3 regions of the Macrococcus brunensis genome follow, and region 1 is predicted to be linked to each of the others. Evidence: riboswitches for the same ligand, from Rfam matches in the RefSeq annotation. Region 1 holds a riboswitch; each other region holds the start of a gene.
The links. Region 1 has a riboswitch for S-adenosylmethionine ahead of MGG13_RS10060 (M20 family metallopeptidase). Riboswitches for the same ligand answer to the same signal wherever they lie in the genome.
Positions count from the first base shown of each region.

Region 2: it holds a riboswitch for S-adenosylmethionine, as region 1 does, so the genes downstream of both, MGG13_RS01480 (ABC transporter permease) here and MGG13_RS10060 (M20 family metallopeptidase) in region 1, are expected to answer to the same signal.
Region 3: it holds a riboswitch for S-adenosylmethionine, as region 1 does, so the genes downstream of both, MGG13_RS00310 (aminotransferase class I/II-fold pyridoxal phosphate-dependent enzyme) here and MGG13_RS10060 (M20 family metallopeptidase) in region 1, are expected to answer to the same signal.

Region 1 covers NZ_CP092179.1:1,893,844-1,898,063, forward strand. Annotated here, with positions in the region: gene ldmS (L-aspartate--L-methionine ligase LdmS) at 1-1,033, opposite strand, end outside; gene MGG13_RS10060 (M20 family metallopeptidase) at 1,037-2,206, opposite strand; SAM riboswitch class I at 2,273-2,369, opposite strand; gene MGG13_RS10065 (sensor histidine kinase) at 2,413-4,074, opposite strand; gene MGG13_RS10070 (response regulator transcription factor) at 4,071-4,220, opposite strand, start outside.
Region 2 covers NZ_CP092179.1:276,771-280,990, forward strand. Annotated here, with positions in the region: gene metE (5-methyltetrahydropteroyltriglutamate--homocysteine S-methyltransferase) at 1-1,607, shown strand, start outside; SAM riboswitch class I at 1,931-2,033, shown strand; gene MGG13_RS01480 (ABC transporter permease) at 2,119-3,051, shown strand; gene MGG13_RS01485 (ABC transporter permease) at 3,107-3,976, shown strand; gene MGG13_RS01490 (ABC transporter ATP-binding protein) at 3,986-4,220, shown strand, end outside.
Region 3 covers NZ_CP092179.1:60,647-64,866, reverse strand. Annotated here, with positions in the region: gene MGG13_RS00320 (DUF2188 domain-containing protein) at 1-111, opposite strand, end outside; gene MGG13_RS00315 (Y-family DNA polymerase) at 186-1,445, opposite strand; gene MGG13_RS00310 (aminotransferase class I/II-fold pyridoxal phosphate-dependent enzyme) at 1,548-2,705, opposite strand; SAM riboswitch class I at 2,774-2,876, opposite strand; gene MGG13_RS00305 (M20 family metallopeptidase) at 3,132-4,220, opposite strand, start outside.

The DNA of each region.
Region 1 (4,220 bases):
CCTTTACTTCTTCTAAAATCCGGGCGTAGAAATCCTCATTTGTAACTTTCGCGTATGCACCGAAGAATTTCTCATAATCGCCTTCCAACAATTCGTCCATAATCAGCATAGAGGTCGAACCATTCTGTCTGAAGTTCAGATCAATCGCATAGACAGCACCTTTATCATCGACGAGGAGATCAAATCCTGCAATACCACGATAGCCTTCAGCGACGCCGTTCTCCATGATCTCACGGCCAGCCGCAATCACTTGTTCAGGTACATGATGAGCTGTTGTGTTGCCGCGGTACTTGCCATATTCATTCGTATCCTGAATTGAAGCACCGATATACTGAAGCCCTGTTGCATCACTATAGGCGTACTGCACACAATAGTTCTGTTCTGTCTTGATGTAATCTTCAATGATGAAGTCTGAATCTGTTTCTGCTTCCTGAATACGGCTGAGTGCTTTCTCACGATCCTGGTCGTTATAGCAGATCATTACGCCATAACCACCTGCAGTCGGATGGTCATCACCCGGCTTGATGACGTATGGATACTGCCAAGTTTCGAGTGTTTCTTCAAGCTTGCTGACAGGTACCACGTCGCGTTTTGGCAGGAATTTGCCTTTCGTCCAGTCTGACAGCTTCATTTTATTATTAAGCGCTACAAATAAATCTTTATTCACATAGTACGTAGACGGTTTCACGTAGTCCTCATTATGTGTATATTGGAAGAAAATCTTCTCTCCCGCTTCTTCTGCTTCTCTCAACCGCTGATGATAACTATCCGCATCTTTAAACGTACGATAATTGGACGGCAGTTCAATACCTGCTGCTTCCAATAACGTTTTCGTCTTTTCTCCAACCGTTGCTTCATGAAGAATCACCGGTATATCCGCTATCAGTAATTCCCTTGCCGTCAGCATATTGGCCTGATGTTCTTCCGTTGTCAGCCAAGGATTTTTTTCGTATGAAGGACGAGATGTAAATACAACATGATTGCCATAAAGCTGATGCATAGTCAGCGGGCGTTTAGATAAAAAGTTATTCATTCGTTACTCCTTATGTAGTTGCTTGATTTGATTTAAAACTTCAGGTTTAGTAATCAGTTCAACAGCCATTGTCGCCATAATACGTGCACCTTGCAGAAGGGCATGGTCGCCTCCCGGGCTTGCCGCTGCTTCTCTGAATGCCGGTGTATGACCGACAAGAGTTGAAGGTCCCATTTTCAAATGAGGATGAATGGTAGGAATGACATGACTCACATTACCCGTATCAGTCGAACCGAAACCAAAATCATCATGCTCAATAGGTTCATTATGCTTCTTCGCATGGCGTTCAAATAAATCATCCAGACGGTCGTTCACAATGAATTCGTCCACTCCATTCTGAATGCGATTCAGTTTGGCAGTTCCACCGGCCATACGAGCAGCACCGTGCGCAATCTCTTCTACTCTGTCAGTCAAACCATTGAGCTGCTCACGTGTCAATGCCCGTGTATAGAGACGTGCTTTCGTATAGTCCGGGATAATATTTGCACTTGCACCCCCGTCCAGAATAACACCATGGACTTTATCACGCGGTTTGATATGCTGTCTCAGCTGTGCAATACCGTTGAAAAAGCTGATCATCATATCCAGTGCATTAATGCCGTTGAACGCACTTTCAGAGGCATGTGCGCTCTTGCCGAAGAACTCCACCTCAAAGACATCAACTGCTAGTGTCGGTACTGTGCGATATGATTCATGGCCAGGGTGAACCATCAGGGCCACATCACTATCATCAAAGAGACCTTCCTTAACATAACTTGCTTTCGCGCTACCATTGACTCCGCCTTCTTCAGCAGGTGAACCAAACACTTTGATAGTACCGCCTATATCGTCAATCACTGTCTTCAGACTGAGGGCAGCGAGCACACTGCTTGTACCGATAATATTATGTCCACATGCATGCCCGAGTTCAGGGAGTGCATCGTATTCTGCGAGAAAAGCGATAGTAGGACCTGGTTTAGAACTGGCATAAGTCGCAATGAAGCCGGTCGCATGACCTGCGATATCCCGCTCAAGGTGAAACTCGTTATCCTCAAGAAGCTTTGATAACTCCGCTGACGCGAAGAACTCTTCGTTGCCCAGTTCAGGTCTTGCATGTATCGCATGACTCAGCTCAATTATACTTTCTTTATGTTGATTAATATATTCTAAAATGCGGTTTTCATATTGTTCCATAAAAAAGCTCCTTTATTTCCGTACACTTAACAAAAGAGACATTCCAAGATAAGGAATGTCTCTGCAATCTTATCTGTCAGCTATGCTGTAGGACTTAGCACCTTGCCAAACGGTAGGTTGCTGGATGTCATCGGGCCTATCCCTCGATCCTTCTTGATAAGTATGGAATTATTTAATGATTACTATATAGTTTTCTGATTGTTTCGTCAATCATTTAGTTCTCGAGGCAGCCTAATCTGGAATTTTGTACCTGCTATTGAACTATGGACACTGATCTGCCCGTTATGGTTTTCGACAATCTGTTTAGCGACTGCCAGACCTAAACCAGAACCTTCATTATTGGCTGTCGTATTCGTCCCGCGGTAATAGCGATTGAATATATAGGGTATCTCTTCCTGCGGGATGCCTTTGCCATTGTCGCCGATCTCAATGACAATATCATTACCATCAGCAAATGAATTGATCCAGACTTCAATATCATCATTATAGACAAAAGCATTAGAGACGATATTCATCAGTACCCGATTCATGCGTTCTTTATCAAGCTTAACATTCTGATTGAGCTGATTGACGGCATGCAGATTCGGATGATTGAACGAGTCAATAAACTGCTGAATATATTCGCCGACATTGACCGTCTGTTTATTAAATTCAAAATGATCATTCTTCAGCTGGTAAGTCATATTTAAATCTTTTAACAGTGAATCGATATAAAGGGCTTTGTCTTCAATGATTTCAGCAAACTTCTGACGGTCTTCGCAACTGATGTCAAGATCGCTGTTTAAGAGTTTGCTATAGCCATAAATGGAACTGAGCGGCGTCTTAAAGTCATGAGTGATACCTGATACCCATTCATCACGCAGCGTTGCAACACGGTTCTGATAAGTCCGGTCGTTATCCAGCTTCTCTGTCAATTCACGGATGGATTCATCTACAGAGGTGTACATCCGGTACTTTCTGCGCATGCGGTCCCTTCTGTAGATATGCTTATTGTCAGGGACGCGGTAGATGCCTCTGCTCAACTGACTCAGCCAGTCAACAAAATGGATAAGAGGTCGTGCAAAGTTGCGGCTCACATAATAAGCGAGTGCCAGTATCAGCCCGAAAATAAGTGAAGAATAAATAAGATACCAGAGCAGGAAGTTTAAAGCAAAGGCCATATAATCTTTATCCATAAAAATACCGTTCTCTGCTAAAATAATTCTTTTGTCCCGAGCATTCTGATTTTCTGCTACAAATAAATAGTAATCATCATCATGCATCGTTTCCTGCAGCACATACTTATTGAAGTTATCATTATTGAGATCCTTGAACCAGTTCTCTTCGACGTCTTTAGTGTTAAAGCTGCCGTAGAGTTTAATCAGTTTATCTTTTTCCATATTCTGCTTAAAAAGCGACAGATTATGTTCATCCATGTAGCGATGAAGTGCCACGGTCTCTTCTAAATCAAATAATTCAGCGGCTTTAACCAGCGGCTGGCGGTTGATCAGCACCGCCTGGTATTGTTCGGTCAGTGACCATGTCGTGACTCCCTGCAGATAATACCAGCTGAGTGTATGGATTTTTTCATGATTATTGAAGGATTTGATGATATCACCGTGACTATTACGTATGAGAAGCATGCCATCCTGGTCTTTCAGTGCCTGTGAGAGTTCTTGCTGAATCGTAATATTTTTTTCATTGCTGATGTCGATAAGACTCTGTATCGTATCTGTAGACTGCGCCTGCAGTGTTCCGCTTGTCATGTTACTCGATGAACGAACGATAAAAAAAACAATCAATAAAAGAAGAAGTAAATTGATCAACACATAGAATAATGAAAAATAGCCGATAAATTTCCAGGTGAATTTGCGCGCCGTTGTCTTCAATTGTGTTCCACTTTCAAGATGTAACCGACACTTCTGACTGTGAGAAGTCTGACAGGGTCACTCGGTACTTCTTCAATTTTTTCTCGTAGTTTCCTGATATGTACCATCACTGTATTCTCATCGATGAACTGGTTATCCCAGACTGC
Region 2 (4,220 bases), 500 kb from region 1:
AAGCAATCACAAAAGAAGCTTATGAATTCCTTGCCCAGGAATCAGATGGCAAAGTGGTGCTTCAGACCTACTTCGAACGTGTTGATCTCTCTTTCGTCGCAGAACTGCCGGTCTACGGTTTAGGTCTGGATTTTGTCCATGATAACGGCTATAATCTGAAACAAATAAAAGAGGGCTTGTTCCCGTCTGACAAAGTACTCTATGCAGGTATTATTGATGGCAGAAATGTCTGGGCGTCTGACATCGAATCAAAGAAGAATTTAATTGAGACCCTGCAGGAATATGTTTCTGACATCGTTATTCAGCCTTCTTCCTCTCTGCTGCATGTACCAGTGACGCTTGAAAAAGAAGAAATTGATGGAGTGGTTCTTGACGGATTAAGCTTTGCAGTCGAGAAACTTGATGAACTCTATGCACTGAAACAATTATTTAATGAGCAGGATGCTACGCTTTATGGACAGTTGAAAGAGCAATACACACGCTTTCAGAATCAGGATTTCAAAAAACTGGAGTACAATTATGATGTGGTAAGGGTCAGCCGTGAGTCATCTTTCGAAACTAGAAGAGTCCTGCAGAAAGACGTCTTGCAGCTACCGGAACTACCTACTACAACCATAGGCTCATTCCCGCAGTCAAAAGAAGTAAGAAAGTATCGTGCAGACTGGAAGAATAAAAGAATATCAGATGAGGAATATCAGTCATTCCTTGAACATGAAATTAAGCGCTGGATAGAAATCCAGGAAGAATTAGGGCTGGATGTACTGGTGCATGGAGAATTTGAACGTAATGATATGGTTGAATTCTTCGGCGAGAAGCTGGAAGGCTTCCTTGTGACACGTTATGGCTGGGTTCAGTCTTATGGTTCAAGAGCAGTTAAGCCGCCCATTATCTATGGCGATATCAAATGGACAGAGCCTCTTACGCTGAAAGAAACAATCTATGCACAGAGTCTGACAGATAAGCCGGTCAAAGGAATGCTGACTGGACCTGTCACTATCCTGAACTGGTCATTTGAGCGGACAGATCTGCCGCGACACGTCGTACAGAATCAAATCGCGCTTGCCATTAATGAAGAAGTATTAGCGCTTGAACAAGCGGGCATCAAAGTCATTCAGGTGGATGAACCTGCACTGCGAGAAGGCCTGCCGCTTAGAAAAGAATATCATGAAGACTATCTGGCAAAAGCGGTCCATGCTTTCAAGCTCGCGACATCATCAGTTGATGACAGAACGCAGATTCATACACATATGTGCTATTCGCAGTTTGGTCAGATCATCCATTCCATCAAAGCACTCGATGCAGATGTCATTTCCATTGAAACTTCCAGAAGTCATGGTGACTTGATTAAAGATTTCGAAGATATTACTTATGGTTTAGGAATAGGACTGGGGGTTTATGATATTCACAGTCCAAGAATTCCGACACAGAAAGAAATAGCGACAGCGATAGAACGTGCACTTCAGCAGATTGATCGCTCATTATTCTGGGTGAACCCTGATTGTGGGCTGAAGACAAGAAACGAAGAAGAAGTGCGTGAAGCGCTGGCTGTATTAGTTCAGACTGTAGAACTGTTCAGGAAAAATCAGCAAGTGAGTGAACGTGCATAATTTAACGCTTCAATATCACCCGTTGAGAAATCCGTATTGAAGGTCAGCATAGCCTGCTGACCTTTCTTTGTCTGTTCAATAATATTGATATTAAGTAAGAAATATTACGTGAGAAAAAATGCATAATTATTCCACGTAATTAAAATAGCAGTTAAGTAGATAATGAACTGTTTTATATAGTTACATCAAAGTGAATATAGATAATTAAACTAAAATTTCTAATTATTCTGTGTATTGAAAGAAATCCAAAAAAATAAAATTTTCTGTTGACTTAAAATTTTTTAGGAGTAAGATAATAATCAATAAATTAAATAAATTTTTAACTCTTATCCAGAGAGGTGGAGGGACAGGCCCTACGAAACCTCGGCAGCAGATTCTTGATGAACACTGTGCCAATTCCTGCAACGAAAGTTGTAAAGATGAGACGAGACTATATGGTATAGATTCCTGTGGACTTGTTCTTGTCCACGGGATTTTTTTGTGGAGTTAAATACAGAAGGAGGGTTTATCATTGGTCATTGTTCGTAAGATTGCCAGTATCATGATCACGATGTGGCTGATTGTTACAGTTACATTTATCATCATGCATTCCATTCCTGGTGATCCATTTTCAAATGACTCTAAAGCATTATCAGAAGAACAGCTGAACCATATGAAGGCGAAGTTTCATCTGGATCAACCGGTTCTGAATCAGTATTTTATTTATCTTAAGAATATCGCCATGTTTGATCTCGGACCTTCTATTCAGTCAGAAAGCCGGGATGTGAATACCATCATTGGTGAAGGGATTGGTGCCTCTGCGCTTCTCGGTATTCAGTCTATTGTCATTGCTCTGATTGGCGGTATCATTCTAGGGACTATCGCAGCGATTTATAAGCATCGTTTCATGGATTTTCTTGCCTTATTCATTGCGATTATTGGTATCTCGGTTCCAAGTTTTATTCTTGCACCTCTGTTGATCAAGTATTTCGGCGTGGAATGGCAGCTTCTGCCGATTGCCAACTTTGACTCATGGTGGCATTCAGTTTTACCGAGTCTTGCACTTGCTGTAGGACCGCTCGCCATTATTACCCGCTACGTTCGGAGCAATATGATTGAGGTGCTGAACTCCAACTATATTCGCACGGCGAAAGCTAAGGGATTACCGATGTCATACATACTCACGCAGCATGTACTGCGGAATACGTTACTCCCTGTGATTACGTTCCTCGGTCCATTATTTGCTTCAGTCGTGACTGGAACGTTTGTCATCGAAAAAGTCTTCTCGATTCCAGGTATTGGTAAATATTTTGTGGAAAGTATCTTCAACCGGGACTATCCAGTCATCATGGGAACAACGATTTTTTATAGTTTTATTTTGCTCCTGACATTGCTCTTAGTGGATGTCTGTTACCGGGTGATTGATCCAAGAATTTCGTTAAGGAGTGGTGAGAAATTTGAATAGTTACGCAGATACTTCGTTCGAGAAATTAACACAAAGAGATGACAGGCAGGAAGATATTTTAAAGCGCGCTTCTACACGGAAACAGCTGCTTCTTTCTTTTTTTAATCATAAGATGGCTATTTTAGGAATAATTGTACTATTTTGTATTATTGTGATGGCTATTATAGGGCCGATGATTTCGGGTTACGAAGGGAGTAAGCAGTCTCTGCTTGAAGCTAACCTTGCTCCCGACAGTAAGTACTGGTTCGGTACAGATGATTTAGGACGAGATGTCTTTACTCGCATCTGGCTGGGTGCTCGTATCTCTTTATCCATCGGGATTATTGCAGCACTCATTGATATCGTCGTCGGCATCGTCGTCGGAGCGATTTCAGGTTATGCAGCAGGTCGAGGTAAATGGGGAGATAGAATCGATGGTTTTCTGATGAGGATTGTAGAGATTCTATACGGTGTACCTTATCTGCTTGTGGTAATTCTGTTACTTGTCTTGATGAAACCAGGTCTAGTTACTATGATTATTGCACTTAGTCTGACAGGCTGGGTCAGCATGGCTCGAATTGTAAGGGGACAGGTGCTGCAGGTTAAACAACAGCAGTTCGTCACTGCAGCTGAACTTCTTGGCACCAGTCATGCCGGTATTCTGCTGAAGCACATCATTCCGAATATTATGGCGGTCATCATCGTCAACCTCACATTCACGATTCCATCTGCTATCTTCGCTGAATCTTTCCTCAGCTTCCTGGGGCTTGGTGTACAGGCACCTGCTGCCAGCTGGGGTACGATGGCGAATGATGCACTCGGTGTTATCTTAAGCGGTGAATGGTGGCGCTTATTATTTCCATCTTTACTGATTGCCCTGACCATGTTTTCTTTCAATGCAATAGGTGACGGTTTGCAGGACACACTTCAAGTTGAAGTAGACTAGGAGGTTCATATGACAGAATTACTAACAGTAAAAAATCTTCAGGTCAGCACGAAGAAGAAAGCTTCTATTGTTAAAGGGGTCTCTTTCAATGTTGAACGTGGAGAAGTATTCGCCATTGTCGGTGAGAGTGGCAGCGGTAAAAGTATCACGACACAGTCTGTCGCAGGCATGCAGGCAGGGAATCTTAATCTGAATGCAGAGCAGATTCAGTTCAACGACCAGGATCTGCAGAAGGCAAAGAATA
Region 3 (4,220 bases), 290 kb from region 1:
TTCCTTATAGCCATCTGTCAGCATCGCATTTCCGATATCGATGGCCTTCTTCCGTTCAAGTTCATCAAAGTTCTTCCAGCTGTTCGGGTAGTCATTCATTGTCCACATCATCATCACTCCCATTTCAATTGTTACTCTTTCCATAACCTTTTTGAGGAGATATTAATCTTCTATTAATGAGAAACTTAACCTTTATGACCGGCGATGAGTCCTTTTCGCAGTTTAATAGTGCCGCTATTCGTTAAGGACGACGCTCGTATGACGATGTCTTTACCATACTTACGACGGAGCTGGTCAAGATAATCTTCTACAATCTCCCGTTTCATGTCTTCCGGTGCTTCAAAGAGACTCATCTGTCTGATTCGACTATCACGCAGATTGCTGAAAGAAACACTTACTGTCCTGAAAAGGCGGTTTATCTCTGCATATTCTTCTAAGTACCGCCAGATCAGGTTAACAATCTGCATAGTCGCTGTGAAATAATCCTTCTTAGTGAACTGTTTATGGATTCCCCCACCATCTGCATAGCCTACAGTAAAGGCAATCGTCGTCGGATACAGATTCTTCTCTCTGACGCGGTAAAACACCTCATCTATCTGTTCACTGATGACCGTCTTCAGTTCATGAAACTGATAATCACGCATCAGAATCTGTGACTTACCGTATGATTTGCCTTTGATGACATGCGGTTTGCGAATCACACTTTCATCTATTCCATTGGCATGCAAGTGCAGATCGACGCCGATAATACCGAAGTCACGCTTTAAATATTCAACTGGATAATGGGCTAGATCACCGATACTGAAGATGCCTTTCTTGTTCAGCTTCTTCTCCGTCCGATTATTAATGCCCCACATCTCAGTCAGTGGTTCGATATCCCACAGTTTACGGGGGACATCGTGATAACGCCATTCAGCGACACCTTCTGTCGTCCGTTTTGCTTCTAAGTCCATGGACAGCTTGGCAAGCAGAGGGTTTGAGCCGATACCTATCGTGCTGACAATCTGCGTCTGATTGTAGATTTCCTGCTGCAGTATACGTGCCATCTGATAAGGTGACCGGGCAAACAGATGATAGGAATCCGTGATATCCATAAAGAATTCGTCGATACTATACTGATGGAAATCTTCGGGCGCTACATATTGCAGCGCAATCGCTGAAATCTCGCTCGATACTTGAATATATTTAAGCATAGAGGGGTTAATGATATAAATATCTGAACGATGCGGAATTTCAAATAATCTTGATCCAGTTTTTATACCTAATGTTTTTAAAGGCGGTGTTGCAGCCAGTACAACAGAACCTTGACGTTTCGTATCTCCGACAACAGCGAGTTTAGTCGTCAGCGGATTCAGTCCTTTTTCGATACACGAGACCGATGCAAAGAAGCTTTTAAGGTCAACACAAAGTACATCACGAGAACTACATTGATAATAGTCATACATTCTCCCACCTCATTTATATATCAAGTGTATACGAGAACATACGTTCGTGTAAAGTAGTGAGAAGGACTCTTACTTTAATAAAATAATTCACTTAAAACGGCTTTAGTGATAGAGCGCTTTTGTTTCGGCAAGTCTATTCAGCAGTTCCTCTATCTCCTCATCACTGATAGCAAGAGAAATCCGAATATACTGATCACCATTTGAACCAAATGGCAAGCCCGGTGTCGTCAATATAGACTGTTTCTTCAGCAGGTCATCTACATATGCTTCGCTGTTATAACCATCCGGGATTTTAAGCCATAGGAAAATACCGCCCTGCATCGGCTCAAACGGAATACCTGCCTCAGTCAGGAAGCTTGTCACTTTATCTCTACGCTTTCTGAAGATGGCGTTCTGCGTCTCTAGGAAAGGTTCTCCCAGTGCCAGTGCACTGACCGCTGCTTCCTGGACGACCCCCCACATCCCGACTTGTGTATGGTCCTGATAATAATTGAGTGCGCCGACGATATCCTTATTACCTACCGCAAAACCAATCCGCACCCCTGACATATTAAAGCCTTTAGAGAGTGAATAAATTTCCACTGCCACTTCTTTTGCACCTTCTGACTGCAGGATACTTGGATTTTTAGCGTCGAATCCGAACGCTGCATAGGCAAAGTCATGCACAATCTGTATCTTCGTCCCTCTGAAGCGCTCGATAATCTCATCGAACCCTGCACGTGTCGCGACCGCTCCTGTCGGATTGCTTGGATAATTGAGATAGATGAGTCGAGTCTTGTCTAATACCGCGGAATCAAGTGCATCAAAATTCGGCCAGTAACGATTGGCCGGCAGTAGTGGCAGCTCATAAACTGTACCACGTGCAAGCTTCACACCTGCAAGATAGTCCGTATAACCTGGGTTCGGCAGCAATACACCTTCTCCCGGTTCAATGACACAAAGAGGCAGGTTGACCAGTCCGTTCTTCGTCCCATAAAGAATACAGATTTCCTCGTCTTTATCCAGCTCAACACCATAAGTCTCCAGATAGAATTGCTGAATCGCTTCTTTTAGGACTTCCTTACCCCGGAACACGCCATATTTATTATTAGCAGGCTCCTGCACTGCTGACTGAATTGCTTCCAGCACTTCCGCCGGCACTTTCTGGTCAGGTATACCGACTGCTGTATTAATGAGGGGGTTAGTCCCGATTTCGAGCTTTCTGCCCATCGTCTTGCCGAAATAACTTTCGGGTATCGAATCCAGTAATCTAGAACGCATGCTCTCTCTCCTTCTTATCTCTAAAAATTAAAAACGTCATTACTTCAGCAGTAATGACGTTAAAAGATCACTTATCTGCCAAGCTTCTGCTTGATGGATTTAGCACAGTGCTCACAGAGCCTGCTGCTGAGACTTCATAGGGCCAGTTCCCTCCATCTCTCTGGATAAGACATATTTAAATGATTGTTATCAATATAGTATTAAAACAGGAGGTTGTCAAACCGGTTTCCGCTCCAACACTGTCTCTTTATAAGTGAAGTTCAGTTTCCTTTTCCAGTCGAGGCGCCTGCAGCTTAATAATCTGCCAGAAAATGACGATCATTATCAGCTGTGCCATACTTTTCTTTTGACTACTAGCTTGATTAATCATCAATAATCATTTGCATAAAAAGAAGACAACCATGGTCTTTCCTTGCTCGATATTCATTATTTTTCATCGTTCAGATAAGTTAATACAGCTGTGCCTACTGCTTTAGCTGCAACCATCATCGATTTTTCACTGATGTTGAATTTAGGATGATGGTGCGGGAAGATTTCCCCGTCTTCTGGTGCAGCGCCTGAGTAAATAAAGGTACTTGGAAGTTCTTTAGCATAGTATGCAAAGTCTTCTGACGGGGGTTGTGGTTCTGTCTGCTCAATTTGTACATCAGAGTGATCTTTAATGGCATTGACCACATACTCTGTGAATGCTGGATCATTATATAGCGCTGGGTAGTCATCATTATATTCCAATTCACATGTGACACCGTACATGGCTTCAAGCCCTGATGAGAGACGTTTAATTTCTTTTTCGATAGTTGCTTTTGTCTCTTCAGTCAATCCACGGACGTCTCCTTCAAGTTCAACAGCATCTTTGATCACATTGAACGGGCCTTTCCCATCGAATGAACCAATAGTCACAACACCTGTTTCAAACGGGCTGAGTCTTCTTGATACGACTGTCTGCACAGCAGTGACGAAAGCGCTCCCTGCTACAATTGCATCATTCGCCATATGCGGAGATGAGCCGTGACCACCTTTACCTTTGATCTTCAGTTTGAAGAAGGCACGTCCCGTCTGCACAAACCCAGGATAATAGTACATTTTACCTGTTTCCATCGTACTCATGACGTGGACACCGATCACGTTATCAACGCCCTCAAGTACGCCGTCCTTAATCATTGTCTGTGCCCCACCTGGCGGAACTTCTTCAGCTGGCTGATGAATAACGACAATCTTACCGCTGAAGCTATCTTTCATTTCGATCAATGTATCTGCAAGTATCAGCATATAAGCTGTGTGCGCGTCGTGACCACACGCGTGCATGACACCTTTATTTTTAGAAGCATAAGGCAGACCGGTTTCTTCTTCGATTGGCAATGCATCAAAATCTGCACGAATCGCAATTGTTTTACCTGGTTTACCAGAGTCAATAGTCACTTTAACCCCATTCGCGCCGACATTTGTCTCGACTTCAGCATCTTTTCCTTCGTAGAAATCCGCAATATATTTCGGCGTTTCTTTTTCTTCGAAAGA